DNA from 2 places in the Ruegeria sp. BG6 genome. Region 1 is predicted to be linked to the other one. Evidence: riboswitches for the same ligand, from Rfam matches in the RefSeq annotation. Region 1 holds a riboswitch; the other holds the start of a gene.
The links. A riboswitch is a leader RNA that binds a small molecule or an ion and turns the genes downstream of it on or off. The one in region 1 is predicted to bind thiamine pyrophosphate.
Positions count from the first base shown of each region.

Region 2: another riboswitch for thiamine pyrophosphate. It lies ahead of thiD (bifunctional hydroxymethylpyrimidine kinase/phosphomethylpyrimidine kinase); the one in region 1 lies ahead of thiB (thiamine ABC transporter substrate binding subunit).

Region 1 is NZ_JBQFTB010000002.1:187,379-203,125, forward strand. Features, by position in the region: gene ACR0JW_RS05790 (THUMP domain-containing class I SAM-dependent RNA methyltransferase) at 1-254, shown strand, start outside; tRNA gene ACR0JW_RS05795 (tRNA-Pro) at 385-461, shown strand; gene ACR0JW_RS05800 (alpha/beta fold hydrolase) at 517-1,479, opposite strand; gene ACR0JW_RS05805 (endonuclease/exonuclease/phosphatase family protein) at 1,668-2,705, shown strand; gene ACR0JW_RS05810 (hypothetical protein) at 3,150-4,856, shown strand; gene ACR0JW_RS05815 (transporter substrate-binding domain-containing protein) at 4,853-5,944, shown strand; gene ACR0JW_RS05820 (ATP-binding cassette domain-containing protein) at 5,956-6,648, opposite strand; gene ACR0JW_RS05825 (thiamine/thiamine pyrophosphate ABC transporter permease ThiP) at 6,635-8,182, opposite strand; gene thiB (thiamine ABC transporter substrate binding subunit) at 8,158-9,138, opposite strand; TPP riboswitch at 9,171-9,275, opposite strand; gene ACR0JW_RS05835 (LysR family transcriptional regulator) at 9,361-10,251, opposite strand; gene ACR0JW_RS05840 (trimethylamine methyltransferase family protein) at 10,367-11,905, shown strand; gene ACR0JW_RS05845 (GcvT family protein) at 11,967-14,387, shown strand; gene ACR0JW_RS05850 (FAD-dependent oxidoreductase) at 14,375-15,747, shown strand, end outside.
Region 2 is NZ_JBQFTB010000013.1:82,097-97,843, forward strand. Features, by position in the region: gene dnaK (molecular chaperone DnaK) at 1-1,618, shown strand, start outside; gene dnaJ (molecular chaperone DnaJ) at 1,693-2,838, shown strand; TPP riboswitch at 3,101-3,207, shown strand; gene thiD (bifunctional hydroxymethylpyrimidine kinase/phosphomethylpyrimidine kinase) at 3,253-4,056, shown strand; gene ACR0JW_RS19290 (FAD-dependent oxidoreductase) at 4,053-5,030, shown strand; gene thiS (sulfur carrier protein ThiS) at 5,014-5,208, shown strand; gene ACR0JW_RS19300 (thiazole synthase) at 5,211-5,981, shown strand; gene ACR0JW_RS19305 (thiamine phosphate synthase) at 5,978-6,574, shown strand; gene ACR0JW_RS19310 (ThiF family adenylyltransferase) at 6,571-7,536, shown strand; gene ACR0JW_RS19315 (ABC transporter substrate-binding protein) at 7,557-8,492, shown strand; gene tenA (thiaminase II) at 8,489-9,163, shown strand; gene ACR0JW_RS19325 (ABC transporter ATP-binding protein) at 9,160-9,888, shown strand; gene ACR0JW_RS19330 (ABC transporter permease) at 9,885-10,622, shown strand; gene radC (RadC family protein) at 10,658-11,413, shown strand; gene ACR0JW_RS19340 (phosphate ABC transporter substrate-binding/OmpA family protein) at 11,433-12,989, opposite strand; gene ACR0JW_RS19345 (hypothetical protein) at 13,014-13,934, opposite strand; gene secA (preprotein translocase subunit SecA) at 14,035-15,747, opposite strand, start outside.

The DNA.
Region 1 (15,747 bases):
CCGAAGGACCGCCGGGACTGGTCATAGTCAATCCTCCCTATGGCGGCAGGATCGGCGATGAAAAGCGGTTGCGGTCCCTTTATGGCAGCATGGGAAAAGTGCTGATGTCACGATTTGCCGGCTGGAGAGTCGGCATTGTAACCAGCAGCCAGTCGCTGAGCCGCGCAACCCGGCTGCCGCTGTTGCCACCGGGACCCATAGTGGACCATGGCGGAACAAAGATTCGCCTGTATCGCACCGATCCACTGACCTGATGCTATCTGTCCGACAAGTGAATTGTTCAGACGAAGTTTTTAATCGGTTTTTTCGAGAATATTTCCTAACGACCACCCTAGAATTCCTCTTGCGCATCCAGTTCACCGGGTATAGATCACCCGCCACGGTCGGAGTGTAGCTCAGCCTGGTAGAGCACTGTCTTCGGGAGGCAGGGGTCGGAGGTTCGAATCCTCTCACTCCGACCAATAAAATCCTCAGCCCCTTTTGAATTTTTCTTTGATAGATCTGGTTAGGTCTTACTCAAGCCAGTAACGCCAGGTCATGGCCGGTGGTTTTTTTGCGCGTGGCCATGGACTTGGCGTCCTTGCCACCAATGGTCAGGGTGAGGTCTTTGAAAAACCCCTTACTGTCGAACCACCAGCGATGGGAATAGACTTTGGTTCGTTTTGGCTTCGGTACGTCGCGCTTGTATTGTTCATTGCAGTAAATATCCCAATGGCCTTTGGTGGTTAGCGTTGGCATCCCGACGTGGCCTGCGCGGTCGCGTCCGCCGTGGACCAACCCGCCGGCCAGCGCCAGCACCTTGTCCCGACCGCTATAGTAATTCGTGAAGCGTTTACTGCGATTGCCAAGCACCAGCCCCCCCCACGCGCCTTTCTCGAGCCAGGCTGAATCCACATCGGCCGATGCAAACATGACCTGATCGACACCCCAGCTGCTCCCTGAACCTGCCGAGTCACCAAAATCGGAGAAGGCGCGTAAAACAACAAATGCACCCATAGAATGCGCGATAAGGTGAACTCTTGGTTTCGGCGACATCGCCAGCAACGGTAGTACTCCGTCGCCCACAAGATGAGGGGCCACTGCCTTGGCATCGGAACGATCCTTGTCATAGCTGAGAACAGAACCGTCGCTTGGCCAGTCGAACGCAACGACCGCGCCCTTGTATCCTTTTGATCTCACACCCTTTTCGATCTTGGCAAGCCGGTCCAACATTTCCTTCTGGGACGTGTTGAAACCGTGAACGTAAATCAGGACGTCTTTGTCACCTCCTGCCTTCTGCACCATCTCAAGCCACTTCTTTTGCTTGATGATGCCTCCTTTCCGGATGCGCCCGTCGGAACTTGTATGTGAGATCGAGACGTACCGGGTTTTCGCGGCAGGTTTTATCGTGAACTTCTTTTTTGAAGCATTGTAAGTACGCCGGGAGAAAAACAAAGCCATCCTGTGAACTCCTTTTAACCAATCCATAAAATCTGCCACAGAAAAGAGTTTCTGGCAAAAATATTGGTGAATTTCTGATACTATGTAACCGCGCTACTGACCCGAAGCCCGCTAATTTCGGACGGCTGGCCGCAGAGTTGACACCAGGACCCGACTGCCCGGGAATAGGAGTATTCGGGAGGGATCTGTTTCAAAGAAATTTCTATCTAAATACCTTGGAGGGAGTAATGACCGCGCGAGATATTTCATTTGCCAGTTTCAATTTGTTGAACCTTAACCTGCCGGGCCAGGCCATTTACGGCGACTCCGATGGATGGGATCAGGCCACCTATGAAAAGAAGATAGCGTTCACCGCGAAGGCGCTGAGCAGAATTGATGCGGACGTGGTCGGCGTGCAGGAGCTTTGGGCCGAGGACGCGCTGCAAGCGGCGCTGGACAACTCGTCCTTGACGGGAACCCATACACTGTTGGTGCCCGAAGATCACAATGACAAGAAGATCGTATGCGCCGCCGCTGTGCGTTCGGACATTCTGGTGGATCAACCAGAATGGATCGAAGATTTTCCCGAGGAATGTGTTTTGCAGTCGACAGGAGATGATCCGCAGCAACCTGATATTTCCGTGGCGCTGGATGGCTTTTCCCGCCCTGTCATGCATTTTCAGGTCCGCCCCGATCCTCGGACACCGATTATTCATGTGTTCGTCTGCCATTTCAAATCTCGCCGCCCGGCCCAGATCTGGCGCGAGCGGGGTTGGTATGACAGGGACGTTCACGGCCCGCATATCACGTCACTGGGCTATGCTATCTCGACCGTGCGCAGGACCGCCGAAGCGGCCGCTTTGCGCGTGATCATAACCAACCTGACAAAGAAAACGGATACCCCTGTGGTTCTGATCGGCGACATGAATGACGGCAAGGAAAGCAACACGCTCAATATTCTGTCAGAACAGCCAACCTACCTGTCGCCTCTGTCTTCGGGAGGAGCCGACAACGCGCTTTATACCGCGCAAACCATGCAGGAATACCGTTCGACGCGCGACGTATATTACACGCATGTGTTCAAAGGACAGCGCGAAAGCTTGGACCACATCATGTTCAGTCAGGAATTCTACGACAATTCGAAGAAGCGCCTTTGGGCTTTTGACGAGATGCTGGTGCAGAATGACCACCTGAACCATGACGATCATAAAGAAAGCGGAACCACGGATCATGGGATTATTCGCGTGGGTTTTCAGTGGAAGCCTGCACCCGGCCAAGGCAGTTGATATTGTTTGGTTTCCGGGTACTTTCCGACCATTTTAATGGCCATATGGGATCACGCCGGATACGCCACCCGGCTATCTGGATAGCTTTTTTGGCACTTCCACAACCTGTGCCATTGAACGCGGACAACCGTAGCGGCTTGTGACGGCATCGGTGTAATCGGGCGGAACGTTCCCCCTCAGGTTGCGTAATTGCAAGTTTTATGTTATGTTTTTAGATATTTAGTATGAACATTTAGTCGGCGCAGCCGTTTTTTAGTTTTTTAAGGAGTGACTGATGCGGTATCTTGTTGTTATCATTTTGATATTGGTTGCCGCGAACGCGGTGATCAAAGAGTCTGCGGCCTACGCCAACACCTCCTGCAATCCCAAATATGAAAAATGCGGCTGGTAGTGCGGTTACGCGAAACTCTTTGATTGACGCAACAGAGTCGGGGAACCGAAAACATGGGCAACTATGCTGTTTGGGCCATCGGTCTGGGTGGGCTGATACTGCTGTTCGAGGCGTACAAGGAATACACAACCTCTGACGCCGTGGACAATCTGAAATCCAACAACCAGGCATCTCGTAAAGAGCTTGAAAACGTCCGAATGTCGGCACTGACCACCAAGGCCGAAAACCGCCGTGGTCTGGCGATATATATGGTGTTCTTTGTCGGCATCTACTTCGTGATGCTGATGTCGCCGGAACTGATCGCGACCTTTGTGATGGGCAGCAAGGAAGCGACGGCCGCGACAGGCGGGTCCAACGTTGTGGCCCGATCCATCGTTAACCCGGAGGCTGGTGCGGGGCCTGCCGTTGATCCGCGTACTCTGCCGTTCTGGCTGGCCATCGCCATCACCTTTGGGGCCGCTTCACCCACCTTTCAGGTCATCGAGCGCAAAATCCGCGCCATCGCCTATTTCTTTGCCGGTGTACCCAGAAACATTTTTCGGGTGCTGCAATCTCTCGAAGATCTGAATTACGGAAGCTATGGAGATGGCGAGACCCTGCCGCTGTGGAAAGCTTTTCGTGAGAAGATCGCGGCAAGTAAGGTTGACCCGATCATGGATGGAATGGTGCAAAGCATCGAAAGCTCGTTGCGCTGTATCGATTTGCTGCAACCGCCAATCATCGGGCCGCAAAGCTCGGCCTTCCGGCAATTGTTCAACGAAGATACCCCTCTGGCGCGGATCGACGACCTGCGATCACGGTACGCCAGCATTCTGGGCCGCATTGCCAACTTCAAGCTGGAAAAAGACACCTTGCAAAGCCTGCAGGATGAAACCGCAAAACTGGCGGACTCGATGCAGTGTCTGTTTGCGCTTTATTCGATCAGGTCGCGCAAAGTGCCCGAAGCACTGATGAACACGCCAACGGCACAGATCATCGAAAAAGTGACTGGTGAAGACACCGCGCAATCCCTGCACGACATCACGCTTGCAAGTATTTTCGGGGCGGTTTTCAGCTATGTCCTGGTTGAACAGGTGGCCATGTTCAGCAGCAACGTAAGCGATGCGACCGAATTGCGCGAAATCTGCGCCGCCATGCTGATCCCCCTGATCCCGTCACTTATCCTGCTGGCGTTTCTTACCATACTGCTGCGGCATCTCAGGATGGATCAGGGCAGCTGGCCCCGCAGTGACGATATACAAATTCCGTTCTGGGACTATGCCAAGCTTGCTTTCTGGCCCGCCTTCCTGGCCACGGTTCTCTATGGTGCGATAACCTGCATCGGCGCGGATGGTGTCGTTCGACACGCGCTGGACGGTGACGGCAGCGCGATGATCACAACAGGCCTGAATTTCCTGAAGGATGAAATCGAACAGTTGCCGCGCATCTTTTTGCTGTCTTACGTGACGGCCTGCGCCCTGTTGTTCGTTGCGGATCAGCATGACCGGATGCGCTGGTTCGTGACGGTCGGTATCGCCCTGGTGGTATCGGCATTCCTTCTGATGGTGGCAAATCTGGCCGCAAGCCTGTTCAATATTGTCCCCCCGGCGACGGGCCTTGGCCTGCTGGACATCGCAATCATGGTAACGCTTCCCTATTCCATTTTCCTGGTCTTTTACGCAATCGCCGCCGAACTGGCTGAAACCGGGTCGATGAAGAAAATCCTGTCAGTTGTCGGCACCCGCATCCGCGAGCCCCAGAGATCGGATGGTCGCTCATGACACGCCCTGCTGTTTTGGCGTTCGCCTTGGCGGCTTTGGCCTGGCAAGGCACTGCCTCTTCTGTCACGGCCGAAGCGGATCTGATCGTTGGGGTGCGAACGGACGCCCCGCCTTTTTCGTATCTCGCGGTGCGTGATCGCGAAGGACGTTTGACCAGCGATACGCCGCCTCTTGCGTCGGGTGAGGTGTTCACTGGCTACATGGTCAATATCTGCGCCACGGTCCTTGAAGAACTGCAGAAGTCCCGCGATTTCATCGTTGAATGGAAGGCTGTCGAGGCGCGGGACCGGTTCACCGACCTACAAAGCGGCAAAATCAACATTCTCTGCGATCCGGCCACCATTACCCAAGAGCGTTTGTCCTATCCCGGCGTGCTTGTTTCCCCGCCGGTCTATCTGTCTGGTGTCGGAAGGGCGGAGACGACGCGTGACCAGTGGGCTGGTCACTGGCCCTGTATCGGCCCGGTCGCAGGGATCGTGGAAGGCACCACGGCACCGCGTTCTATTAGGCTGATTGCAGAAAAATACGGGTTCGGCGAGACATTCTCGGAAATCGTCAGAATGCATCCGGATGTAGACAAGGTCGTGCTCAGCGACGATGAGAAAAAACGCCTGACCGATTGCCCGGATGCCGTGGCTGGGTTGACGTGGGATGTGGGTTCGCTTGCTAAATATGTCAGCGCCGATGCGGCCGATACAGATCCTGACGCTGCCTATGTTGTCCGCAGTTACCCAAACCATGAAAAACTGGCGCAAGCGCTGTGCGACGGGCAAATCTATTACTCGGTTGGCGATCTTGAGATCGTGACGCTGGCATTGAAATCCTACATCGACAGAAACCCGGATTGTCAGGCCCGTGCGGACGCTCAGGTCTATTCTGAAGAGCGCTATGGCATTTTCGTCCACTTGTCAGATCAGATGAACAGTTCGGACCAACTCGCCTTGGCGTTTCTGCAGCAGCTCACGATCGAGATCCACAAGGGTCACGATTCAATCCTTGTGCGAAGTTTTTCGGATAATTTTGACCGCAACAAGATTTCACGCTCCTTGGATCTGTTCCTGTGGAATCTGGTCGCCGGGGCCAACTGACGGCGGACGTGTCACCCAAGATAGTCTCGCAGCGCAGGCGGCGGGTTATCAAAAAGTGTGGATGTCTCGGTGACCGGGTGCGCCAGCCCATCCGCCACCAGAACCGAATGACTTGCGATCCGTCTTGCATCCTGTGGATCATGGCTGACCATCATCATTGTCGTTCCGGCCTCGGTCGTCAGGGCAGAGACAAGATCCAGCATTTCCGCCTTGAGCGCCGGTCCCAGAGCGGCAAACGGCTCGTCCAGCAAAAGCAAAGGCCGCTGTTGTACCAGCACGCGGGCAAGGGCAACACGGCTTTGTTGACCGCCCGACAATTGTGCCGGTCGCCGGTCCGCTATATCGGGCAAGCCAACACGATCCAGCGCGGAATGCACCTGTGCCTGCTCATCGGCTGACAACCGGCCGTTCGGATGCAAACCCAGGGCGATGTTCTGGCCAGCGGTCAGATGAGGAAACAGGTTCCCATCCTGAAACAGCATCGCCAGCGGGCGCTGCCCCGGCGGTAATCCGGTAATATCGCTGCCGCGCCAGTAAATTTGCCCCGCGGCCAGATCGCGAAACCCAGCAATCGCTTCTAAAAGGGTCGACTTTCCCGCACCGGAAGGACCAATGATCGCAACCCGTGATCCGGTTTCGATTTGCAGGTTCGCGCGTAATACGAAATCGCCATTTGAAATCGCACAGCCATCAAGCTTCAGCATGCCAGCGCCCTCCTCGATCCAAAAGCCAGAATGCCCCCATCGAAAGCGCCAGCAGCAACAGGGCGCCACCGGCCGCTGCCTCCATCTGATAGGCTCCCATCAGCCGGTAAATCTGAAGCGGAAGCGTGGCAATTTGTGCATCGGCAAATAGCGCGATGACCCCCAGATCCCCCATGGACAGTGCCGCCGCCAGACCCGCGGCAAATCCGATTTGCGGTCGCAAACGCGGCAGCAAAATGCGTGTCACAAAACTCCATCTGCTCATATCCAGTGACAGTGCCAGGCGACCGTATTGCGCAACAACCTCGCGCGTCGATGGAACAAGTATCCTCAGGGCAAAGGGCAACGCCATGACGCCATTCACCAGCGCCGTTACAGGCAGGGCCAGAACAGTAGGGTTGGCAAGTGGGCGGATCAGGATGAACAGCCCGGTGCCGATGACCAGAGGTGACGCCGCCAATCCAAGTATACCGCAGAGTTCGACGATCCCGTATCGCCCGGTTGCAACCGTCATCGCCATCGGCAAGGCCAGAAGCAGCAGAACGACGGTGCTGGCTGCCGCGACCAAAACGGAAATCAAGGCCGCCCGGTACACCAGCACCGGTATCTCGAACACTCCCGAAAGTCCGGAGATCACGACCGAGGTCAACGGCAGCAGGAGAAAGACCGCCGCTGCGCTGATCCAGAAGGCATCAAACGCCCGCGTCCCTTCATCCCAGCGTCGGATGGAACGATCCAGCCCGGCACCAAACCCGTCACCCCTGGAGAACCTGAGCGCTGCCAGGGCCGCAGTCGCGGTCAGAACCAGTTGCACCCCGGACAGAAGCGCGGCGCGACCCAAGTTGAAATCATAGGTAAAGGCCTGGTAAATCGCGAGTTCTATCGTGGTCGCGCGTGGTCCACCACCCAAAGTCAGGGCAACTGCAAAACTGGTCAGGCAAATGGCAAAAACAACGGCCAGAACACCGGGCAGGATACGCGCCAGCATAGGCATTTCGATCAGCCGGAACATGGCCCATCCGTTGCAACCCAACTGGGCGGCCAATCGAAACCTTTCGGACGGGATCTCCTGCCACCCCTGCAGGATCAGACGCGTGGCCAAGGGGAGATTAAAAAAAACATGCGCCAGAACCACGCCATGCAGACCATAGATGCGGATCGGCGGTAGCCCAAAAACCGCTAGAACGTCTGAAATCCAGCCCGCTCGGCCGAAAACCTGCAGCAAGCCGATGATGGCGACAATGACCGGCAAAATGAACGGCGCCCCCAGCAGCGCGATCAGAACCGCCCGCCCGCGAAAACGCCGCCGGGCCAGCGCGCGGGCGACAGGAACGGCAAGCCCTGCACTGAAAATGGCGGACAACACCGCCTGAACCAGCGTGAACCGAAGGGCTGACCAATCGGCCGGTCCGAACCCACTTGCGGAGTCGGCACGCATGGCAACTGCGGCGAGCGTACCAAGAATAAGCACGGCAACCAGTGTCGCCGCGCCAATACCCGGCGTCGGATTTACTGGCTGAGCGCGCCCAGCCATTCCGCCAACGCCTCGTCCCGCACGGCTGCCGCCTGATCAGACTCCAGCAGCAAAGATTTTTCCGGTACGGTCAGTGTATCAAACCCTTCGGGCAGGCCCGCCGCAGGCGTTACCGCCGGATACATCCAGTTTGTTGTCGGAATGATCTGCTGAAAGGCGTCCGAAACCATGAACTGCAAAAACTGGTCAGCCAGTTCAGGCTGATCGGTTCCGGCCAGTTTTCCGGCTACTTCGACCTGCATATAGTGACCTTCGTCAAATGCGGCCGCCGCCTTGCTTGCATCTTCTTCAGCGATCAGGTGATAGGCAGGTGATGTGGTGTAACTGAGAACCATGTCAGCCTCACCCTCAAGAAACAGTCCATACGCCTCGGACCAGCCCTTGGTGACGGTCACGATATTATCAGCCAGTCCTGCCCAGATTTCGGGGGCTTCGTCGCCATAGGCGGCTTTGACCCACAGCAACAGGCCAAGCCCTGGTGTGGATGAACGCGGATCCTGAATGATGATTTTGGTATCACCGTCGGCCAGCTCACGGAAATTGGCCGGTGCTGCTGCGTCGGCATTATGGACAAACGCGAAATACCCCCAGTCGTAAGGCGCAAATACGTCATCGTTCCATTCTACGGGCAAAGTGTATTCGGCGCTGACTGAACTGGGCGCAAACAGGCCGGTTTCCTTTGCTGCCGCAATCAGGTTGGTGTCCAGACCCAAGACGACGTCTGCATCCGAGTTTTCACCTTCCAGACGGATGCGCGACAGCAAGGCGGCACCGTCTTCCACACCAACAAGGTTCAGTTTGCAGTCGCAGACCGCTTCGAATGCTTCCTTGACCTGCGGACCCGGACCCCAATCCGAGACGAAGCTGTCATAAGTATAAACGGTCAGCTGAGGTTTGTCGGCGGCGAAGGCCGAAGTCGCGCTCAGAATTCCCGCAGCAATCAGCAGATGTTTCATATCATCCTCCATTGCGGCGAGAGGGCAAGGATGGATCAATCCGTCACCTTTCCCTCCGCCGGTTCTAGCCGGTTCAGGTTCAACGGGTTCGCTATGGGCGTCTCAGCGCGGCATTCCGCGCACCCCGAGGTGAGGCCGTGATTAGGGTGATGTCGAAACAATTTCAACCAAATTCGCCCTTCACGCTTCACTGGCATGAAGGATGCTTCTCAACTGGCGGGATCAGGGCAGATCAACCTGCGAGCCCACGCTTTGCACCTGCAGCCATTCAATCGCGGCGCGGGTCTCGCGTCGCGATCGGCCAAGTCCTGTGGTCTCGACGAAATAACCATGAGTGGGTGTTATTTTTTCATCAAACAGACGCACGACGCGACCTTCGGCCAGATCCTGATCGATCAAGGGCAGCCAGCCGACAATCGCGCCCTGCCCTTCTGCGGCACCCCGCAGCAGAACATTGGCATCTTCAAAGATCGGACCACGCAAAGGGCCATCAACCGGGACATTCATCGCCCGGAACCAGTCGAGCCAACCCCAGTGGTTCCTTTGATGCAACAGCGGACAGTGCAACAGGTCTTGGGGCTCATTCACCGGACCGTGCCTCAGGACAAATGCCTCCGACGCTATGGCAACGGGGGCAAGCTCGATCAGCTTGATCGCGGTTTCGGGCATCTCGGCCATTCGTTCCCAGCGGATCACGATGTCGATGTTTGCCCGGTTCAGCGTGCCGGGTTGATAAGAAGGAACCACCTCCAGCTCGATCTCGGGGTGGTCGTCCCAAAAATCACCGATCCGGGGCATCAGCCAGCGGGCGGTGAAAATCGGCCCCGCAGCAAGTCGGACCACTTTGCGGGAGCTGCGGCGAACCGAGCGCACCGCGTCATCCAGAATTTCAAATGCCTGAGCCGTTGCTGCCGCCAGACGCCTGCCATCTTCGGTCAACGCGACCTCGCGCCCGGCCCGTTCAAACAGCTTGACGCCCAGCTGCTCTTCCAGCCCTCGAATGTGATGGCTGATCGCCGTGGGTGTGACCGACAATTTCTCGGCCGCAATTCGAAAACTGCCCTGGCGGGCGGCTGCATCGAAGGCGCGAAGGGCGGGAAGAGAGGCGGTCACGAATTTCCCTAATGTAAGTTTTACTCATCAATTGCTGAGAAAACGGCTTTTGTAAACAAGCCCTATGGCTGTGTAGGCTGACTTTGAATGAAGCTGAGCTCATGATATTAGGCCCATGTCTACGCGCCGGCGCGGTCGCAAGGACCGTCTGACACAAGATAACAGCGACGAGGCCAGCCCTGCGGTATGGCCGGGTGTGGTTGGCGGGTGCCTGAAACCGCTGTCCCCGAATGAAGTCGCTCAGACCGAGGAAGCCGCATTGCTGCTGCTTGAGACCCTCGGACTAAGTCAGCCGACCCCATCCATGGTCGACAAGGTGACGGCAGCGGGCGGGACGCTGGGCGATGACGGACGATTGTTGTTTCCGCGCGCCCTTGTGCGCAAGTCGATCAAGCAGGCAAGGCGGAATTTCGTCCTTTGCGGGCAAGTTCCTGAAAACGATCTGCGGATCGAAGGCACGCGGGTCCATATGTCAACCGGCGGCGCCGCGCCGGGTGTCTTCGACATCGATACGGGCCACTACCGCCCTTCAACCCTGGCCGACCTGTATGATGCCGCCCGACTGGTCGACAGGATGGAGAACATCCATCATTTCAGCCGTCCGGTCGTTGCGCGCGACGTTGACCCTGCTGCGGCAATGGACCTCAACACTGCCTATGCCTGCCTGATGGGCACGTCCAAGCATGTTTCCGTCTCGATTACCGAACCCGAAAACGTCCCGGCCATTGCCCGCCTTTGTTACAGGATCGCAGGTGACGAAGCCGCCTTTCGCGCGCGACCGTTCCTGACTGTCATGGTCTGTCATGTTGTGCCGCCCATGCGCTTCGCAGAAGAGGCTTGTGAAGTGCTCGAGGCCGCTATTCTTGCGGGTTTTCCGGTACAATTGATCAGCGCGGGACAGGCCGGGGCCACAAGCCCGGCCACTTTGGCCGGGTCACTTGTACAGGCCGTGGCTGAAACGCTCGCCGGATTGGTTTTTGCCCGCCTGGTCGATCCGCAGGTTCGCGCGGTTTTTGCACCCAAACCTTTGGTCGCCGACCTGCGCACCGGGTCGATGTCTGGTGGCGGAGGGGAACAGGCGATCCTGATGGCCGGTGCGGCGCAGATGGGGCGGCATTTCAACTTGCCGACTTCGTCCATAGCCGGGATTACCGACGCCAAGACACTGGATTCCCAATACGGGGCTGAGAAATGCCTGGCAGTCGCCATGGCGGCACATGCGGGATCGAACATTGTCACGCAGGCCGCTGGCAGTCATGCCAGTCTTCTGGGCGTTTCATTGGAAGGCTATGTCAGCGACAACGACCTTTTGGGCAATGTGCTTCGAACAATCCGTGGGATCGAAGTTACGACCGACAACATTGCAGCGCAGGTGATCGCCGATGTGTGTCGGGGTCCGGGTCACTACCTGGGTGAGGTTCATACCTACGACCGAATGAAATCGGACTATTTCTATCCTCATGTTGGCGACAGGCGCGCACCGGTTGACTGGCAGGAAGATGGCGCACGTCCAGTCGGCGAAATGGCGAGGGCCAAGACGCGTGAGTTGCTTGCAAATCATTTCCCTTCACACATTCCGGATGCGGTCGATCGCGATGTGCGACAGCAATTCGACATTCGCCTGAGCCGCCGCCGGATCGGGAGAGAGCCATGACCGGTCGTACCGCCGGCGCTTTCAGCGCGCTCGAAACAAGAACAATCCATGGGGATGCTGCATGACTCTGCCTCACCATGCCCGCACCATCGTGATAGGCGGAGGCGTGATCGGGTGCTCGGTCGCCTACCATCTGGCCCGTGAGGGTCGCAAAGACATCATCGTGCTCGAACGTTCCAAATTGACCTCGGGCACCACATGGCATGCGGCGGGTCTGGTGCGTCGCTTGCGCCCGTCGGCCACTCTGACAAAGCTGGTCAACTATTCGATTGACCTATATGGGGCGCTCGAACGTGAAACCGGGCAAGCGACGGGCTGGGTTCAAACCGGGTCGCTGACGCTGGCCACGAATGGTGATCGCCTAACCAACATCAAACGTCAGGTTTCGCTGGGCCGTGCGTTCGGGCTTGAGGCCGAAGTGGTCGATGCGGTCCGCGCGCAGGACCTATGGCCTCTGATCACTGTGGACGACGTCCTGGGGGCAGTCTGGTCACCCGCCGACGGCAGGGTCAACCCATCCGATGTTGCGTTGGCGTTGTCGAAAGGGGCCCGGGCGCGCGGAGTGCAATTATTCGAGGACACCAAAGTAACGGGCCTGCAAAAAAAAGCCGGTCGGATTGCAGCCGTCGAAGTCGGTGACCACCTGATCGAAGCTGAAGAGGTGGTGATCGCATGTGGACTGTGGTCCCGCGAAGTGGCGGCCATGGCCGGCGCGCATATGCCCCTTTACGCCTGCGAGCATTTCTACATGCTGACCAAGCCGCTGCCCGAAGTGCAGGCGCTTGGGCCGGGCGCACATCTGCCGACGCTCAACGATCAGGATGCGTTCCTGTACGCCCGCGACGATGTCGAAGGGCTTCTGGTGGGTTCATTCGAACCCCATGCCAAAGGCCTGCCGCTGGACCGCCTGCCTGCTGATTTCAGCTTCGACCTGCTGGACGAAGACTGGGATCATTTAATGCCAATGATGGAAAACGCGCTGCGACGCATTCCCGCGCTGGAGCGTGCCGAAGTGCGGATGCTGCTGAACGGTCCTGAGAGTTTCACCCTCGACGGCCAATTCATGTTGGGCGAAAGCTCGGATGTTCCTGGACTGTTTCTGATCGGTGGGATGAACTCCACCGGTATCGCGCTGGCCGGGGGCGCGGGCATGGCAATGGCCGAATGGATCATTGCCGGCGAGCCGACGATGGAACTAAGCGAAGCCGATATCCGGCGGTTCAGCCCGGAGATGAACGTTCTGGGCGCGCTGGAGGCACGCATTCCCGAAGTTCTGGGACGCCACTACGACAATCCCTACCCCGGGCACTCGATGGAGACTGCGCGGGGGCAGCGTCGCTCGCCTGTTCACGAGGGGCTGGTGGCCGCAGGGGCACGATTTGAATCCCGCGGCGGATGGGAACGTGCAGTGCATTTCGGCGGTGAAGCCGCCCACTTGCCGCTGACCTTCGGAGTGCCCGCATGGCGCGAGCAGGTCGGCCGCGAAGTGGCCGCCTGCCGCCAGGGTGCCGCCATTCTGGACCAGAGTGCGTTCGGCAAGATCATGATCCAAGGCCCCGATGCCTGCGCCTTTCTGAACCGGCTGTGTGCGGCGCAGATAGATGTTGCCGAGGGTCGGATTGTGTACTCGCAAATCCTGAACAAACGTGGCGGAATCGAGAGCGACGTGACGGTTCAGCGGCACGGCCCGCAAACCTTCCTGATGATCACGGGTGCAAGTGAAGTTGTGCGTAACCTGAAAAGGATGCGTGAAACGCGGGGCGTATATCGTGTTGAGTTTACTGATGTAACAAGCGGATATGCCATCCTGGGTCTCGCCGGACAAAGGGCCTGCCATGTTCTTCAAGCGACCACAAACACTCCCCTGCCCGATCTCAAGAGATTTCAATTCAGGCCCGCTGAAATCGGCCCCGCCCGTGGCTGGGTCGGGCGCCTGAGCTTTACCGGCGAAGAAGGGTTCGAACTCTATATCCCAGCAGAAATGGCGATGGCCGCGCATGAGGCGCTGGTGAGGGCCGGGGCGACCCATGCTGGTCTCTTTGCTAGTGGTTCTTTGCGGATTGAAAGCGGCTTTCGGGCCTTTGGCCACGAACTGACCCCCGGCACCACACCCGCCGAAGCCGGGCTTGCGGCCTTTTGCGCATTTGGCTCTGGTTTTGTGGGTGAAGATGCGCTGCTCGAGCTGGAAACGAAAAAACGGATTGTTTCGCTGCTGTTTGATGATCCGGCCGCGATACCGATCCACGATGAGCCGATCTATCTGAACGGGCGCGCCATCGGGCAGATAACGTCTTCGGCCTGGAGTTATCGGTTCAACCGATCTGTGGCCTTGGCAGTTGTGCACGATATCCAGCGGTCTTTCGAAGAAAAATCCTGGACTGCGGATGGCACGCTGCCTGTTGAAGTTGAAATCGCCTGTGTGCGGTTTTCGGCGCAGGCCACTTTGAAACCCGCGAAGGAAGCATTTTCGTGGCGGACGTGACGCGCACCACCCGTGTCGCCATCATTGGCGGCGGTATCATGGGGGTCGCTGCGCAGTTTCAGCTAGCCGAAAACGGCTGGACAGATACGCTTCTGTTCGAGAAAGCGGAATTGACAAGTGGCTCGACCTGGCACGCCGCGGGGCAGATCGCCCACGCCGTCAGCAGCCGTGTCGCTGGATGGATCAACAAAAACTCGATCGCAACCTACAAGCAGGTTGAAAAAGAGACGGGCCAAAGCATCGGCTGGCATGAAGTCGGCGGTTTTCGCATTGCCACCACCGATGATGAGGTTGACTGGATGAAATCCATCATGGGTGTGGGCAAGATGCTCGATCTGCCGATGGAACTGGTCGGGCCGGATGAGGTTGCAAAAGGCAATCCGTTTTACAAGGTCGACAACGTCAAGGCGGCAGTCCGGACGTTCGAAGACGGACATATCGACCCGTCCGGCGTGACCCAGGCGCTGGCAGCGGCTTCCCGCGCGCGTGGGGCCAAAATTGACCGCCGCAATCAGGTTCTGGGCGCAAGCCGACGAGGGGACATTTGGCTGCTGCGCACGGAAAATGGTGAAGTACTGGCCGAACACGTGGTGATCGCCGCAGGCAGCTATGCCAATCAGGTTGGAGAGTGGTTTGGTTTGAAAATCCCCTCGGTCTCGTGCCTACATCACTATCTGGTCACTGATGCCGTGCCTGAATTCGAAAACCGCCCGGAACTGCCGGTTATGCGCGACAACACCTTTGGCGGGTATATCAGACAGGAACAGAAGTCCGGCCTGATCGGAATATACGAAGGCCATATTTGCCCGACCGTCTGGACAATGCCGCAGGGTGCGCCCTGGAAGGCCGAAAATGAACTGTTCGAAGCCGATTACGACTCGATTGGCGACTTCTTGATGATCGCCTTTGAGAAAATGCCTGTCCTTGCTGATCTGGGCATCAAGCGAGTGGTTCGGGGTGCAATCACACACACACCCGACGGGGGGATGCTGGTTGGGCCCTCGGGTGCGCCGAATGTCTGGCTGTCCTGTGGGTCGTCTATCGGCCTCGCGTGGGGCGGCGGTGCGGGCAAGGTGCTGGCCGACTGGATGGTTCACGGCGAAACGCAGATCAACACAAGGTCGATGGACCCGCGTCGCTACGGCGATTTTGCCAGTGACACCTTTATCCTCGAACGCACCAAAGATGAATTCATGCGCCGCCATGACACGCCCTGCCCTGGCAAGCAGTTCACGTCCCTTCGCCCGATCAAGCGACATCCGCTGTATGATCGGTTGGCCGCCAAAGGCGCGGTTTTCGGCGAGATCGCAGGGTGGGAACGCCCACGGTATTTTGGCATGCCGGGTGAAGTCGAGCAGAT
Region 2 (15,747 bases), on a different contig from region 1:
TGGCGACGCGTGGGTCCAAGCCCGCGGCGAAAAGTACTCCCCAAGCCAGATCTCGGCCTTCACTCTGGGCAAGATGAAGGAAACCGCCGAGAGCTATCTGGGTGAGGAAGTCACGCAGGCCGTGATCACCGTTCCGGCATATTTCAACGACGCTCAGCGTCAGGCCACCAAGGACGCGGGCAAGATCGCCGGCCTGGAAGTGCTTCGGATCATCAACGAACCGACAGCTGCCGCGCTGGCCTATGGTCTGGACAAGAAAGACACTCAAACCATCGCGGTCTATGACCTTGGTGGCGGTACTTTCGACGTGACCATCCTGGAAATCGACGACGGCCTGTTCGAAGTCAAATCGACCAACGGCGACACCTTCCTAGGCGGTGAAGACTTTGACATGCGCATCGTCAACTACTTGGCGGACGAGTTCAAAAAGGAACACGGCGTCGACCTGTCTGCCGACAAGATGGCGCTGCAGCGTTTGAAAGAAGCTGCTGAAAAAGCCAAGATCGAGCTGTCCTCGACCTCGCAGACCGAGATCAACCAGCCGTTCATCTCGATGGGTTCGAACGGCCAGCCGCTGCACATGGTCATGAAACTGACCCGCGCCAAGCTGGAATCGCTGGTTGGCGATCTGATCAAGAAGTCGATGAAGCCCTGCGCCGCAGCTCTGAAAGACGCCGGTCTGTCGGCTGCTGACGTGGACGAGGTTGTTCTGGTCGGTGGTATGACCCGGATGCCGAAAGTGATCGAAGAGGTCACCAAATTCTTCGGCAAAGAGCCGCACAAGGGTGTGAACCCGGACGAAGTGGTTGCCATGGGCGCCGCCATTCAGGCCGGTGTTCTGCAGGGCGACGTCAAAGACGTGGTTTTGCTGGACGTGACCCCGCTGTCGCTGGGCATCGAAACCCTGGGTGGCGTGTTCACCCGTCTGATCGACCGCAACACCACGATCCCGACCAAGAAGTCTCAGGTCTTCTCGACGGCCGAGGACAACCAGAACGCCGTAACCATCCGCGTGTTCCAGGGTGAGCGTGAGATGGCTTCGGACAACAAGATCCTGGGTCAGTTCAACCTCGAAGACATCCCGCCCGCACCGCGCGGCATGCCGCAGATCGAGGTGACTTTTGACATCGACGCCAACGGCATTGTCTCGGTTTCGGCCAAGGACAAAGGCACCGGCAAGGAACAGAAGATCACCATCCAGGCCTCGGGCGGTCTGTCCGACGAGGACATCGAAAAGATGGTCAAGGACGCCGAAGAGAACGCGGAAGCCGACAAGGAACGCCGCGAGCTGGTCGACGCCAAGAACCAGGCGGAAAGCCTCATCCACTCGACCGAAAAGTCGATGGAAGAGCATGCCGACAAGGTCGACCCGACCACCATCGAGGCCATCGAGCTGGCAATTGCCGCGCTGAAAGACGAGCTGGAAACCGAAAACGCCGACAAGATCAAATCGGGCATCCAGAACGTCACCGAAGCTGCGATGAAGCTGGGCGAGGCCATTTACAAGTCGCAGGCCGAAGGAGGTGAAGAAGAACCGGCAGCAGCAGATGCCGCGCCGGGTGATGACGACATCGTCGACGCCGAGTTCGAAGATCTGGACGACGACAAGCGTAACTAACGGGTAACCGGGCCAATTCGGGCCGGTCCGGTTGCCGGGCCGGCCCGATTACGTTGAGGCAGAAGGAAAAACTGATGTCAAAACGCGACTACTACGATGTGCTCGGCGTGTCCAAGGGCGCATCATCGGACGAGATCAAGAAGGGTTTTCGCAAGAAAGCCAAGGAATTGCATCCCGACCGCAACAAGGACAACCCGGAAGCCGAGGCGCAGTTCAAGGAAGCGAACGAAGCCTATGACGTTCTGAAAGACGCAGAACGTAAGGCTGCCTATGACCGTTTTGGCCATGCCGCGTTTGAAAACGGCATGGGCGGCGGCGGCCGGCCCGGCGGCGGCTTTGGTCAGGGCGATTTCTCCAGCGCGTTTTCGGACGTGTTCGACGATCTGTTCGGCGATTTCATGGGTGGCCAGCGCGGTGGCGGTGGCCGTCGTGCCGCACGCGGTTCCGACCTACGTTACAACCTGCGCGTTTCGCTGGAAGAGGCGTTTGCGGGTCTGCAAAAGACTATCAACGTGCCCGCTGCCGTGGCCTGTTCGGCCTGTGATGGATCGGGCGCTGAAAGCGGCGTTGAACCGACCACCTGCCCGACCTGTTCGGGTATGGGTAAGGTCCGCGCGCAACAGGGCTTTTTCACCGTTGAACGCACCTGTCCGACCTGCTCGGGATTGGGTCAGATCATCAAGAATCCCTGTAAATCCTGCGGCGGCGCGGGTCGGGTGGAAAAAGAACGGGCGCTGTCCGTCAATATTCCAGCCGGTGTCGAAACCGGAACCCGCATCCGTCTGGCGGGTGAGGGTGAGGCCGGAATGCGTGGTGGCCCCCCGGGCGATTTGTATATCTTTGTTGAAGTGTCCGATCACAAGCTGTTTGAGCGTGACAGCATAAACCTCTATTGCCGCGTGCCGGTCAGCATGGCCAAGGCCGCGCTGGGCGGTTCGATCGAAGTGCCCACCATCGATGGCGGTCGTGGCCGGGTGCAGATCCCGGCAGGTAGCCAGTCGGGCCGCCAGATGCGTTTGCGTGGCAAGGGAATGCCCGCCCTGCGTGGCGGTGGAGTGGGTGACATGTTCATCGAACTGGCTGTGGAAACACCGGTCAACCTGACCAGTCGTCAGAAAGAACTGCTGCGTGAGTTTGACGATCTGGGAGAGGACAACCACCCGGAATCAAAAAGCTTTTTCTCGTCGGTCAAGTCCTTCTGGGATGGCATGAAAAGCTAAGGGAACCGCTTTCCCGACCAAAGCCGCCCGGATTCGGGCGGCTTTTTTGTTGCAGGGGGCGCTGCCCCCGCCGCCCTTTGGGCGCCTCCCCCGGGATATTTTTGGCCAGATGAAGGAAAGATCCCTTGTTCATCTGGCCCCAAATATCCCGGAGCGCGAGGCAGAGCCTCGCAAATACCATTGGCCTTACTCAAGGGATCAGGGTGGCCATAAAACAGATCAAATTCAGTCTTGTGTTTTTCCGATGTGCCTGTGATTGTCCGGTCAACCGTTGGGGTGCCCTGATCGAAGGGCTGAGAGGCGTTAATGCGCTAACCCATCGAACCTGATCCGGGCAATACCGGCGTAGGGAACGGTCTCAGATTGTCAGACGTTTTCCATGCGCGCGTTGCCCAATTTTGATGGAGCAACGATATGACGCCTATTGCGCTGACAATTGCAGGCTCGGACAGTGGCGGTGGGGCCGGAATTCAGGCTGACATCAAGGCAATGTCTGCCTTGGGGGTTTATGGTGCCAGCGTGATCACCGCCGTGACCGCGCAAAACACACGGGCCGTTACCGCCGTTCACGGGATCCCGCTGAATACTGTCGCCGCACAGATCGATGCCGTTCTGTCTGATCTGAGCGTGGGCGCCGTCAAGATTGGCATGCTGGCGACGCCGGAGATCATCCGATGTGTTGCAGACAGCCTTGCAGCGTTTCGTGGTTCCATCGTTCTGGATCCTGTGATGATTGCCAAATCCGGCGATGCCTTGCTGACAGAAGACGCGGTTGAGACATTACGGGCGGTGCTCGTGCCCATAGCCACGCTATTGACGCCGAACTTGCCTGAGGCCGGACGCCTTCTGGTTTGCCCGGCTGCGGAGTCGCCGGATCAGATGGTAAAACAGGGGCTTGCCTTGTGTGACATGGGCGCAGATTCCGTTCTGATGAAGGGCGGGCATGGATCCGGCGACATTTGCCGTGATCTCTTGATCGACGCTTCGGGCTTGGTGGCAGAGTTCACGGCACCGCGCCGAAATACCAAAAACACGCATGGCACCGGTTGTACATTGTCCGCGTCAATTGCTGCCGGGCTGGCGCTGGGAAAAACGCTGATGACGGCCGTTGCAGATGCGCACAGCTATCTGCAAGGCGCGATAGCCCGGTCCGATGATCTGGACATTGGTCGCGGGCATGGGCCAGTTCATCATTTTCATCAGCTTTGGCCCGCATGACTGTCTGGTCGGTCATAGGTGCCGGAGTAGCCGGTCTGACTGTTGCAGCCGAGTTGGTATCGCGCGGCGCTGACGTGCAGATATTCGACCCGGCAGGTGCGCCGGGTCCACATGGCTGTTCCTGGTGGGCGGGTGGCATGCTTGGCCCCTGGTGTGAATACGAAAATGCCGAGGAGCCGGTTCTGCGGCTTGGACAAGCAGCGATTGACTGGTGGGCCGCCAGAACGCGGGTGCATCGTTGCGGAACGCTGGTTGTTGCGCATTCGCGCGACCTGCCGGATTTGCGCCGCTTTGCACGCCGAACGGATGGGTATTCAGAAGTCGGAAGTGCGAAAATCACTGATTTAGAGCCTGAAATAAGCAACTTCGGTAACGGTCTCTTCTTCCGGGCAGAGGCCCATCTTGATCCCCGGCAAGCGTTGCGAGACCTCTACAGCCACCTCAGGGACAGAGGTGTACCCTTTCACCGTAAACTGGCCCCTTCCCGTTTGGAGAATGCGATCGATTGCCGGGGGTTGCACGCGCGTGAGATCTTGAATGATCTGCGTGGCGTCAAAGGCGAGATGCTGGTGATTCGCTGCCCGGATGTCACGCTCTCTCGCCCGGTGCGACTGCTGCACCCGCGCATGCCGCTTTATGTCGTCCCGCGGGGTGACGGGGTCTACATGCTGGGCGCGACGATGATCGAATCCGAGGACAGCGGCCGGATTACCGCCCGCTCGATGTTGGAGCTTCTCAGCGCGGCTTATGCGCTGAACCCGGCCTTTGGTGAGGCTGAGATCCTGGAAATCGGTGTCGATCTTCGCCCCGCTTTTCCCGACAACCTGCCGCGCATCCGCCGGTTGGGGCGAACGATCTATGCCAATGGCCTGTATCGCCATGGCTACCTTCTTGCGCCCGCGTTGGCACAGGGCGTCGCCGATCTGGCGCTGGAAAACAAACATTCGGAGATGGTCGATGAAGATCGTGCTTAACGGCGAGGCGCGCGAAAGCCGCGCGGATACCTTGTCAGATTTGTTGGTGGAATGTGGATTCTCGGGCTGTGTAGCCACCGCAGTGAATGAGGAATTCGTCCCTTCAAGCCTGCGCACGGCCCTAAAACTCGAAGATGGTGACCGGGTCGAAGTTGTCGCCCCGATGCAGGGGGGCTGACGATGAAGACCTTTTACGGCACAGAACTGCCTAACCCGCTGATGCTGGGCACGGCGCAGTATCCCAGTCCGGCCATTCTGGAACAAGCGTTTCGCCTCAGCGGGGCCGGTGTTGCCACGGTATCCCTGCGCCGTGAAGGCGCGGGTGGGGCCGGGCAGAGCTTTTGGCGGATGATCCGCGACCTGGGTGTGATTGTCCTGCCCAACACCGCCGGATGCCACACGGTGAAAGAGGCCGTGACAACCGCCCAGATGGCGCGCGAGGTTTTTCAGACCAATTGGATCAAGCTGGAACTGATCGGTCATACCGACAGCCTGCAACCGGATGTGTTTCAACTGGTCGAAGCCGCCCGCATCCTGACGGAAGATGGATTTCAGGTCTTTCCCTACACGACGGACGATCTGATCGTCAGCGAACGCCTGTTGCAGGCGGGTTGCGAGGTTCTGATGCCGTGGGGTGCGCCCATCGGGTCCGGGCGCGGTCTGAACAACGAATATGCGCTGCGGGCGCTGCGGGCTGCGTTTCCCGATGTACCGCTTGTCATTGATGCCGGGATCGGCCGTCCAAGCCACGCCGCGCATGCGATGGAGTTGGGCTATGATGCTGTTCTTCTGAACACGGCGGTGGCCCGTGCCGGTGATCCGGTGGGGATGGCGCGTGCAATGGCATTGGCGGTTCAGGCCGGCCAATTGGCCCATAAGGCCGACCCGATCGAGGCACGCGACATGGCTGAACCCTCAACCCCCGTGATCGGAAAGGCATTTCTGTCATGACGCTGGCCCGGTTCTATCCGATCTTCGATCATTCCGACTGGCTGCACAGGATGCTGCCTCTGGGCGTCAAACTGGTGCAGTTGCGGATCAAAGACCAACCGGACGATGCGGTGCGCGTCCAGATTATGATCTCGCTCGAACTGTGCCGCACCCATGGCGCTCAGTTGGTCGTGAACGACCATTGGCAGCAGGCAATAGAGGCGGGCTGCGACTGGGTCCACCTGGGGCAGGAGGATCTGGATGATGCCGATCTGCATGCCATCCGCCGGGCAGGCCTGAAACTTGGTGTTTCAACCCATGATAATGATGAGCTTGAGCGGGTTCTGTCGATGGACCCCGGCTATGTGGCTCTAGGACCTGTCTATCCGACCATCCTGAAAAAGATGAAGTGGCGGCAGCAAGGTCTGCCCCGCGTGACCGAATGGAAGGCGCGGGTGGGGCGTATCCCATTGGTCGGCATTGGTGGAATGACCGTCGAGCGCGCGCCGGGCGTGTTCGAGGCCGGAGCCGACATTGTCGCGGCAGTAACCGACATCACGCTGAAACCTGACCCCGAAGTGCGGGTGCGCGAATGGATCGGCATCACGCGATGAACCGTTATGCCCGCCAGATGACCCTGCCCGAAGTGGGGCCCGAAGGGCAGGCGGGCCTGTCCGCTGTACGAGTACTTGTCGTCGGAGCCGGAGGGTTGGCCGCGCCGGTTCTGCCGCTGTTGGCAGGGGCAGGGGTGGGTCACATCACGGTTGTTGATGTCGATGTCGTTGATCTGTCGAACCTGCACCGGCAAACGCTTTTCACGGAACGGGATGTCGGCTTGCCAAAGGCTGAAGTTGCGGCGCGGCGCTGTCGCGACCTCAACTCCATGCTTGAAGTCACCAGCCAAAGCCAGGCCCTGACATGCGAAAACGCGGCAAATCTGGTGTCGCGGTCGGATGTGGTCCTGGATTGTGCGGATAGTTATGCGGCCAGTTATGTCCTGTCAGATACCTGTCTGGCTCAGGGAAAGCCGCTGATCAGTGCCTCGGTGCTCGGCTTGTCAGGTTATGCGGGCGGCTTTTGCGGCGGCGCGCCGTCTTTACGGGCGCTGTTTCCAGACGCGCCCGACAGTGGTGCCAGCTGCGCGTCAGCAGGTGTTTTGGGTCCGGTTGTCGGTGTTATCGGCGCTATGCAGGCGCAAATGGCGCTGAGCGTGATCCTGGGCCTGCAACCATCGCCGCTGGGCCAGATGGTGAACTTTGATGCCCGCACCTTGCGCAGCAACAGTTTCCGTTTCGATGATGCGCCAGAACCCGCAAGTTGTTTCCGCTTCCTGTCTGCCAGCCAACTCACGGCCGAAGACCGGGTCATCGAGCTTCGCGGCACGGATGAAGCGCTGGTCCCGATACACCCCGGCGCAGAACGACTAACGCCAGTCGAATTGTCCGGATTAGAGCCTAAAAAAGCAAAAAGATTGGCCCTTTGCTGCGCCACTGGTCTGCGGGCGTGGCGTGCAGCCGAACAAATTCAATCGAATTGGCCGGGCGGGATTGTCCTCGTCGCGGCCTCAACCTCGTGAACAGGAAGGAAACGCGAGATATGAAGAAACTGATCACAGCCTTATCGCTGCTGGCCGCTGCACCGGCCTGGGCTGACGACAAGATGACCATTTTGCTGGACTGGTTCATCAACCCCGATCACGGCCCCATTATCGTGGCGCAGGAAAACGGCTATTTCGCCGAACAGGGGCTTGAAGTTGAAATCGTCCCGCCTGCGGATCCGTCCGCACCGCCGCGTCTGGTTGCTGCGGGGCAGGCCGATCTGGCTGTATCCTACCAGCCGCAACTGCATCTGCAGATACACGAGGGTCTGCCCCTGAAACGTGTCGGCACGCTAGTCGCGACCCCGCTCAACTGCCTTCTGGTATTGGAAGATGGCCCGGTCAAAACCCCGGCGGACCTGAAGGGCAAGAAAATCGGCTTTTCTGTCGCGGGCGTGGAAGAGGCGGTTCTGGGCACCGTTCTCGGCAAATATGACGTCGCACTGGCCGATGTCGAAATGATCAACGTCAACTTCTCGCTTTCGCCGTCGCTGATGTCGGGGCAGGTAGATGCGGTGATCGGCGCCTACCGCAATTTCGAGCTGAACCAGATGGACATCGAAGACCATCCCGGCACCTGCTTCTATATCGAGGAAGAGGGCGTGCCGTCCTATGATGAACTGATCTATGTCGCGAACCCGGACACAATGGATACCGACAAGATCGCCCGTTTTCTGGCCGCGACGGAAAAGGCAACACAGTTCATCGTCAACAACCCCGAAAAAAGCTGGGAAATCTTCGCCGCAACCTCGCCCGCGCTGCAGGATGAGCTGAACGCCCGGGCCTGGGTCGACACGCTGCCGCGTTTTGCCCTGCGCCCGGCCGGGTTCGATGCCGGGCGGTACACCCGGTTCGAGGCTTTTCTGAAAGACAGCGGCATGATCGACAGCATCAACCCGGTCAGCGCCATCGCCATCGACGTGACTGCGCAATGAATGAATATGGCAAGGCCTTCGCGCTGATGCGCGATGCGGCGCAGGGGCCGTGGCGGGATTATACCCGCCACGCCTTTGTCGAAGGGTTGAAGGACGGAACGCTTCCGCGCGCAGCGTTTCTTCATTATCTGCGGCAGGACTATGTGTTTCTGATCCATTTTGCCCGTGCCTGGGCGCTTGCGGTGGTAAAATCGGAAACCCACGAAGAGATGCTGGCCGCCTCGCGCACAGTGAACGGTCTGATCAGCGAAGAGATGAAACTGCATATCGGTGTCTGCGAAGCTGCGGGTATTTCACAGCAGGACCTCGTTGCGACGCCCGAGCGTGCCGAGAACCTGGCCTATACGCGCTTTGTGCTCGAGGCAGGCTACAGCAGTGACTTGCTGGACTTGCTGGCAGCGCTTGCGCCTTGCGTCATGGGCTATGGCGAGATTGGCGGGCGTCTGGCAACCGAGGCCACGTCCGAAACCTATCGGGACTGGATCAACGCCTATGCCAGCGAAGACTATCAGGCTGCATGCAAGGCGGTTGGAGAGTTGCTTGATCAGGCTCTAACACGGCGCATTGGGCACGATTTTGAAGCCTCCCCGCGCTGGGACCGCCTGAGCCGGACGTTCCGCACTGCGACCGAACTTGAAGTCAGTTTCTGGCAGATGGGCCTGACGCCATGATGTCTGCCCCCGCCCTGACCATCAGCGGACAGGCCACAATCGGCGGCGCGACCCTGTTCGCGCCGCTTTCGCTTACACTGGCGGCAGGGGAATGGACCTGTCTTCTGGGCGGTTCCGGCGTCGGTAAAACCAATATCCTGCGCCTGATCGCGGGATTGCAGACCGGGGCGGAGTTCTCAGGGCAAATCACGGCTGACGATGGCTTGCCGGTGCCAGAACGTGTCGCGTACATGGCGCAGGACGATCTGTTGCTGCCTTGGGCAAGTGTTGCCCGGAATATCACGCTGGGCGCACAGTTGAGGGGGGAAAAGGCCGATCTGAACCGGCGCGACCGTCTGATCAAACGGATGCGCCTTTGGGATCACCTGACAAGGAAACCGTCGGAACTGTCAGGTGGTCAGCGCCAGCGCGTGGCTCTTGCCCGAACGCTGATGGAGGACCGCCCTTTCGTATTGCTGGACGAGCCGTTTTCGGCCCTTGATGCCCGAACCCGCGCCGATATGCAGGATCTCGCGGCCGAGGTGTTGCGGGGCCGCACCGTTTTGCTGGTCACCCACGACCCGGCCGAAGCCGCCCGGCTGGGGCAAACCATTATTGTCATGACCCGGCACGGGCTGACCAAATGCCAGCCGCCCCGGGCCCCGGTCCCCCGCAAAGTGGACGACCCGGACTCGTTGGCCGCGCAAGGCGCTTTGCTGAGCCTGCTGAGACAGGAGGCAGCATGAAATACCTGTCTCCGCTTGCGGCAGCGCTTTTTGCCCTTGTTGTCTGGCAGGGCATCGTCTCCTTCACGGGCTGGCCGAAATTCATCTTACCCGGCCCGGCCATTGTCGTCGAAACCTGGTGGGACAACCGGTGGATCATCGCAAAGGACACCTGGGTGACGGCGGTCGAGGTTCTGACCGGCTTCGTTTTTGGTGTAACCTTGGGCGTTGTCACAGCCGTCTCGCTGGCCAGTTCGCGCATGACCCGGATCCTGGTGCGACCCTTGCTAGTGTTCACGCAAGCCTTGCCGGTTTTTGCCCTGGCACCGCTTTTGACGCTTTGGCTGGGGTTTGATCTTTGGTCGAAAGTGGCAATGGCCATGCTGATCATCTATTTTCCGGTGACGTCGTCCTTTTTTGACGGATTGATGCGCACTCCGGCCGGATATCTGGACCTTGCACGCACCATGCAGGCCAGCCCGCGCGCGGTTTTGTGGCATATCCGAATACCAGCCGCGTTGCCCTCGCTGGCTTCGGGGATGCGGCTGGCGGCTGTCTACGCACCCATCGGGGCCGTGATCGGAGAATGGGTCGGTGGTTCGTCCGGGGGTTTGGGGAACCTGATGCTGCTGGCCAACGGCCGGGCCAAGACGGACCTGATGTTCGCGGCCATGCTGACGCTGGGTGTATTTTCGATCCTGCTGCACATGGTGGTGCACCGCGCCACGGCGCGCATGGCGTGTGAGGTGCGCTAACGTTTCGGAAAGCAATTCTGCGCCAGTCTGCGCGTATGACCAAGGACGCCTTTGCCGAAGCCCCGATGCTTTTTGAAAACGACGAAGCCCCGGTGCAGCCGCTGCCGGCAGGCCGGTTGCCGTCTTATATCAAGGACCATCGCAAAAGGCTGCGCGAACGGTTCATGTCAGGTGGTTCTGCAGCGATGCCGGATTATGAACTGCTGGAGCTGGTCCTGTTCCGCTCGATCCCCCGACAGGACGTAAAGCCCCTGGCCCGGGCCCTGATGGACGAACTGGGCGACTTCAACCGGGTGCTGACCGCACCCGAAGAACGGTTGCGACAGATCAAGGGTGTCGGCGACAGCGTGATTACCGATCTGAAGATTCTGGAAGCCTGCGCTCATCGCATGGCCCGCGCACGGGTGATGCAACGGCATGTGATCTCGGGCTGGGACGCATTGCTGGATTATTGCCACACCACCATGGCCCATCGCGAGACCGAGCAGTTTCGCGTGTTCTACCTTGATCGCAAGAACGTCCTCATTGCGGATGAGGAACAGGCCAAGGGCACGGTGGACCATGTTCCCGTCTACCCGCGCGAGGTGGCGAAAAGGGCGCTGGAACTGAATGCCTCGGCTTTGATCCTGGTGCACAACCACCCCTCGGGTGACCCCACACCATCACAATCCGACATCGACATGACCAATCGCATTCAAGATGCCTGCACCGCGCTTGGCCTGGTGCTGCACGATCACCTGATCATCGGAAAATCGACAGAGCTGAGTTTCCGGTCGCAGGGCTATCTGTAGCTGTCGGTGGGATTCGAAGTCACTCGATCCAGACTTCGACCCGGCGGTTGATCTTGCGGCCCCATTCGGTGTCGTCGCAGGCCATGGGCATGGCTTCGCCGAACCCTTCGACCGAGATCTCGACACTGTCTGGGATCGCGGTCTCAACAGCGGCCAGAACTGCGTTGCGCACTGTTTTGGCTCGCAATAGCGCAATGCGGGCGTTCCCCGTCGCTGGCCCGTCACCATCGCTGAATCCCACGAAGGCCAGCTTTCGGGCCTCGTAGGCACCGGCCTCAAGCGCCTGCGCCAAGTGCAGGATGTTCGCGCGGGACTGGGCATCCGGGCGCGAAGACCCGGCCTCGAACCGGAAAGACAGCGACAGGCGTGACATCGGGCGCAACGTTTCGATCATCTGTTTCAAGCTGTCCAGGCCAACTTCGTCCCCGCCGTTTGCGATTGCGTTGGCAAGGCGGTCCCCCTGCAATCCGATACGCATGGTCTCGGGTGCCTGATCCACGAAACCGGCCTGCCGTATCGCCATCTGAGCCTCCGGGCTTTGGGTATAGGCCAGAAACTGTCGTGCGATCCGGGGCAGGCGGTATGACGGCAGGTACAGGAACATGGGTGAGGTTAGCGGATAATCCTCGGTCTTGATCGATTGCCGGGTCGCCGTCAGCGCGTGGCCGCAGCCCCCGGCAAGCGCCAGCGCGCGGACATTGTCAGCTTCGGCCCGGCTGGCGATTCCGATGGCAAACGGATCCTCGGCCACTGCGTGAACCAAGTCGTTGCTGCGCCCATGCCGCAGGACCGTGTCGGACAGCGTCACGCCAGCGGGCGCAAGCAACTGATCCTCGAAGGCCTGGGACAAGCCTGATCCTATGTCCGGCAGATGCAGCGCAATCGGCGCATCGGCCCCGCCCAGTTCGGCCCAGTTCAGGATTTCGCCGGAATACACGCGTGCCAGATCCGTGGGCGAGATCTGTCGTATCGCATTGACGGCGGACACCACAGGCACCATCGCATCCAGCGCCACAACCCGGGATCGCCGCGCTTTTGTCAGATCACCCATCCCGGCGTCTTCCGCAGCCAGTCGCTCACCCGGACGGATTTCGCGCAAGGCCATGACGATATCGGTTTCATTCGCGCTCAGATCGGAAAACCCCCGGCCTGTATTGCCCACGCGAAAGAAGAACCGCCCCAAAGGTGTGGGTCGCCCGGGTTGAAACAGATCGTAGGCAAAGGTTGCCGAGTCAATCCGTGATGGGGTCGCCGACAATCCTTCTTGTTGGGCAAAACCCAGAATCAGGGCAGGCATGACCTTCTCGGCCATGACCGACGACCCGGAGAACCGGACCTCTGCTACAAAATCGGTGAGATTGGGGCAGGCGGGGCCATCGCAGGTCACGCCGGACCCGTCCACCGTCAGTTCACCGAATTGGGTATCTATGCGATAGAACTCGCCATCATATCCGAGCAGGTTTCCAGTTACCTCGACCTTGCCGTCATGCGAGGTCAGCGTGATGTCCTGTGCCTGAGCACCAGATGCCAGCGTTGCCAGAAAAAGTGCAGCCACTGCTGCACGTAAGGATGTCATAGGAGTTTCGAGCCTGCCTGCGGTTTACTTTGCCGCGATTGTCAGGTCTTGGAACAGATTATTCAACACCAGAAACTCTCCGACCTGCGAACAGTCGGGCAGGTTCAGCACCAGATCGCGCGAGCGCAGGCGGCGGTCGGCGCGCAGTTCCAGCGACTGTACGCTCAGATCCGAGCCGCAATTGGCCTTGGTCACGTCAGCCTCGACCGTCAGGCCGATGGCGCCCGATTGCGCAGACTGGCCGGAAGGGAAGGAATAAATCTCGATATTCTGCGCGGTGCCAAGACCCGGCTGGCCCATATGGACAACCTCGCCGACACCCATTGCCGAACTGTCCGCCCAGACATGCCCCTCACCGCCATAACTGGCACCAAACTCCAGCGCGTGAAGCTGCAGATCGGTCGCGCCCTTCCATTGCAGCGCGACGCGGTCGTACTGGCTGATATCCGGCACGTGCGTTGTTGCCACCGTGCCTTTTTGATCCTCGAAGGAAATGAGAAAAATCGCGTATTCCGACAGCACCGGCATCGTCAGATCCAAGGCGCCGTTTTCATCCGTCTGTTGAGAAACGGCCAGCCCGCTGTGATGGATCTCGATCCGTTGGTTGGCGTGGCAGGGGGCCTTGACGATCAACCTTGCCGCTGCGCCAGGCACCGCGGTGGCGCGCGCGCTCAGGTTGCAGTCGGCCGTTACTTCGGGGCCGGGTTGCAGGCTGCGCTGCGAGGGTGCCGGAGCAGAAAGTGACGCGGTGCTGGCAGAAGACGAAGTAAGCGCGAACTGCTCAAGCCCGGCCAGCCCAACAGGTTGGCCCGCGGCAGAAGCCACAGAGATACCGGCCTGATTTCCATCAGGTTGCGCGGCAGATCCATTCTGCATCAGGTAACCGATGGCGAGCGCGCAGACGACAGTGCCACCCATGGTCACGTAGTTTCTTACAACGAACAAGACACCCTCCCCAGTTGAAGGAGCGAGTCACACTTTCCCGGTCAATCGCGGCCAATTTGTGACCGCGACGCGAAGTCATTGTGTTCGAATCTGGGTGACGTTAGGTCAGCCTGCCGTGACAGTGTTTGAACTTCTTTCCGGATCCACAGGGGCAGCGGTCGTTGCGCGACGGGTTACCCCAGGTCGCCGGATCGCTTTCGTCAAATCCGGGCCGGGCATCACCCGAGGCGTCGGCTTCTGCGACTGCTTCGGCCTGACCGGCGGCCTGTTCGACCGCCTGTTGCGCTTGGGCCTGCTGCGCCGCCATCTGGGCCAGCATCTCACGCTGCTCTTCCTCGGTCAGCGGGCGAACGCGCGACAATTGCTGTGTCACGGTTTCGCGCAGGCTGTCCAGCATCCCTTCGAACAGCTGGAAGCTTTCGTTCTTGTACTCGTTCAGCGGATCGCGCTGGGCATAGCTGCGGTAGCCCACGACCGAGCGCAGATGTTCCAGCGTCAGAAGATGCTCGCGCCACTTGCCGTCGATGGTCTGCAGCAGCACCTGCTTTTCGATGTTGCGCATGTTCTCGGGGCCAAACGCGGCGGCCTTCTGGGCCATCATCTCGTCGGCGGCTTTGATCAGGCGCTCGCGCACCTGCTCGTCATCGACGCCTTCCTCGGCGGCCCAGTCCTGAACCGGCGCATCGATGGTCAGCTTGTCCTTGATCGCCTCGTGCAGACCGTCGGTGTCCCACTGGTCGGCATAGGTTTTCGGCGGCATATATTCGTCGATCAGATCGTCGATCACCTGCTCGCGCATGTCCGACACGATTTCCGAAAGGTCACCGGTCGACATGATCTCGCGCCGCTGGCTGAAAATCACCCTGCGCTGGTCGTTCATTACGTCGTCGAACTTCAGAACGTTCTTGCGCATGTCAAAGTTGCGGCCTTCGACCTTGGACTGGGCGCGTTCCAGCGACTTGTTCACCCATGGGTGGATGATCGCCTCGCCTTCTTTCATACCCAGCGTTGTCAGCACCTTGTCCAGCCGTTCCGAGCCGAAGATGCGCATCAGATCGTCTTCGAGGCTCAGGTAGAAAACAGTGCGGCCCGGGTCACCCTGGCGGCCCGAACGGCCACGCAGCTGGTTGTCGATGCGGCGGCTTTCATGCCGTTCCGAGGCCATGACATACAGGCCACCGGCCTCAAGCACCTTCTGTTTTTCCTCGGCGTGACGCGCCTCTTCCGCCGCGCGCAGTTCGGCGGGGTCCGCTTCTGGGTTCTCGGCAAGTGCCTGCAGAACCTTCATTTCCACGTTGCCGCCCAATTGAATGTCGGTACCGCGTCCGGCCATGTTGGTGGCGATGGTCACCGCGCCCAGACGACCCGCTTCGGCGACGATTTGCGCTTCCTGCTCGTGCTGGCGGGCGTTCAGCACGTTGTGCTGAATGCCCTCCTTGGTCAGCATCTGGCTCAGCACCTCTGATTTTTCAATCGAGGTGGTGCCCAGCAAAACCGGCTGGCCCTTCTCGACCGCCTTTTTGGTTTCCTTGATCATCGCGCCGTATTTTTCGGGTGCGGTGCGATAGACCTGATCGTCCTCGTCCAGACGGGCGATCGGCTTGTTGGTCGGAACTTCGACCACACCCAGCCCATAGATCTCGGCAAATTCCTCGGCTTCGGTCAGCGCGGTACCGGTCATGCCGCCCAGCTTGTCATAAAGACGGAAGTAGTTCTGGAACGTCACGCTGGCCAGGGTCACGTTCTCGGGCTGAATCTGCACGCCTTCCTTGGCTTCGATGGCCTGATGCAGGCCTTCGGACAACCGGCGGCC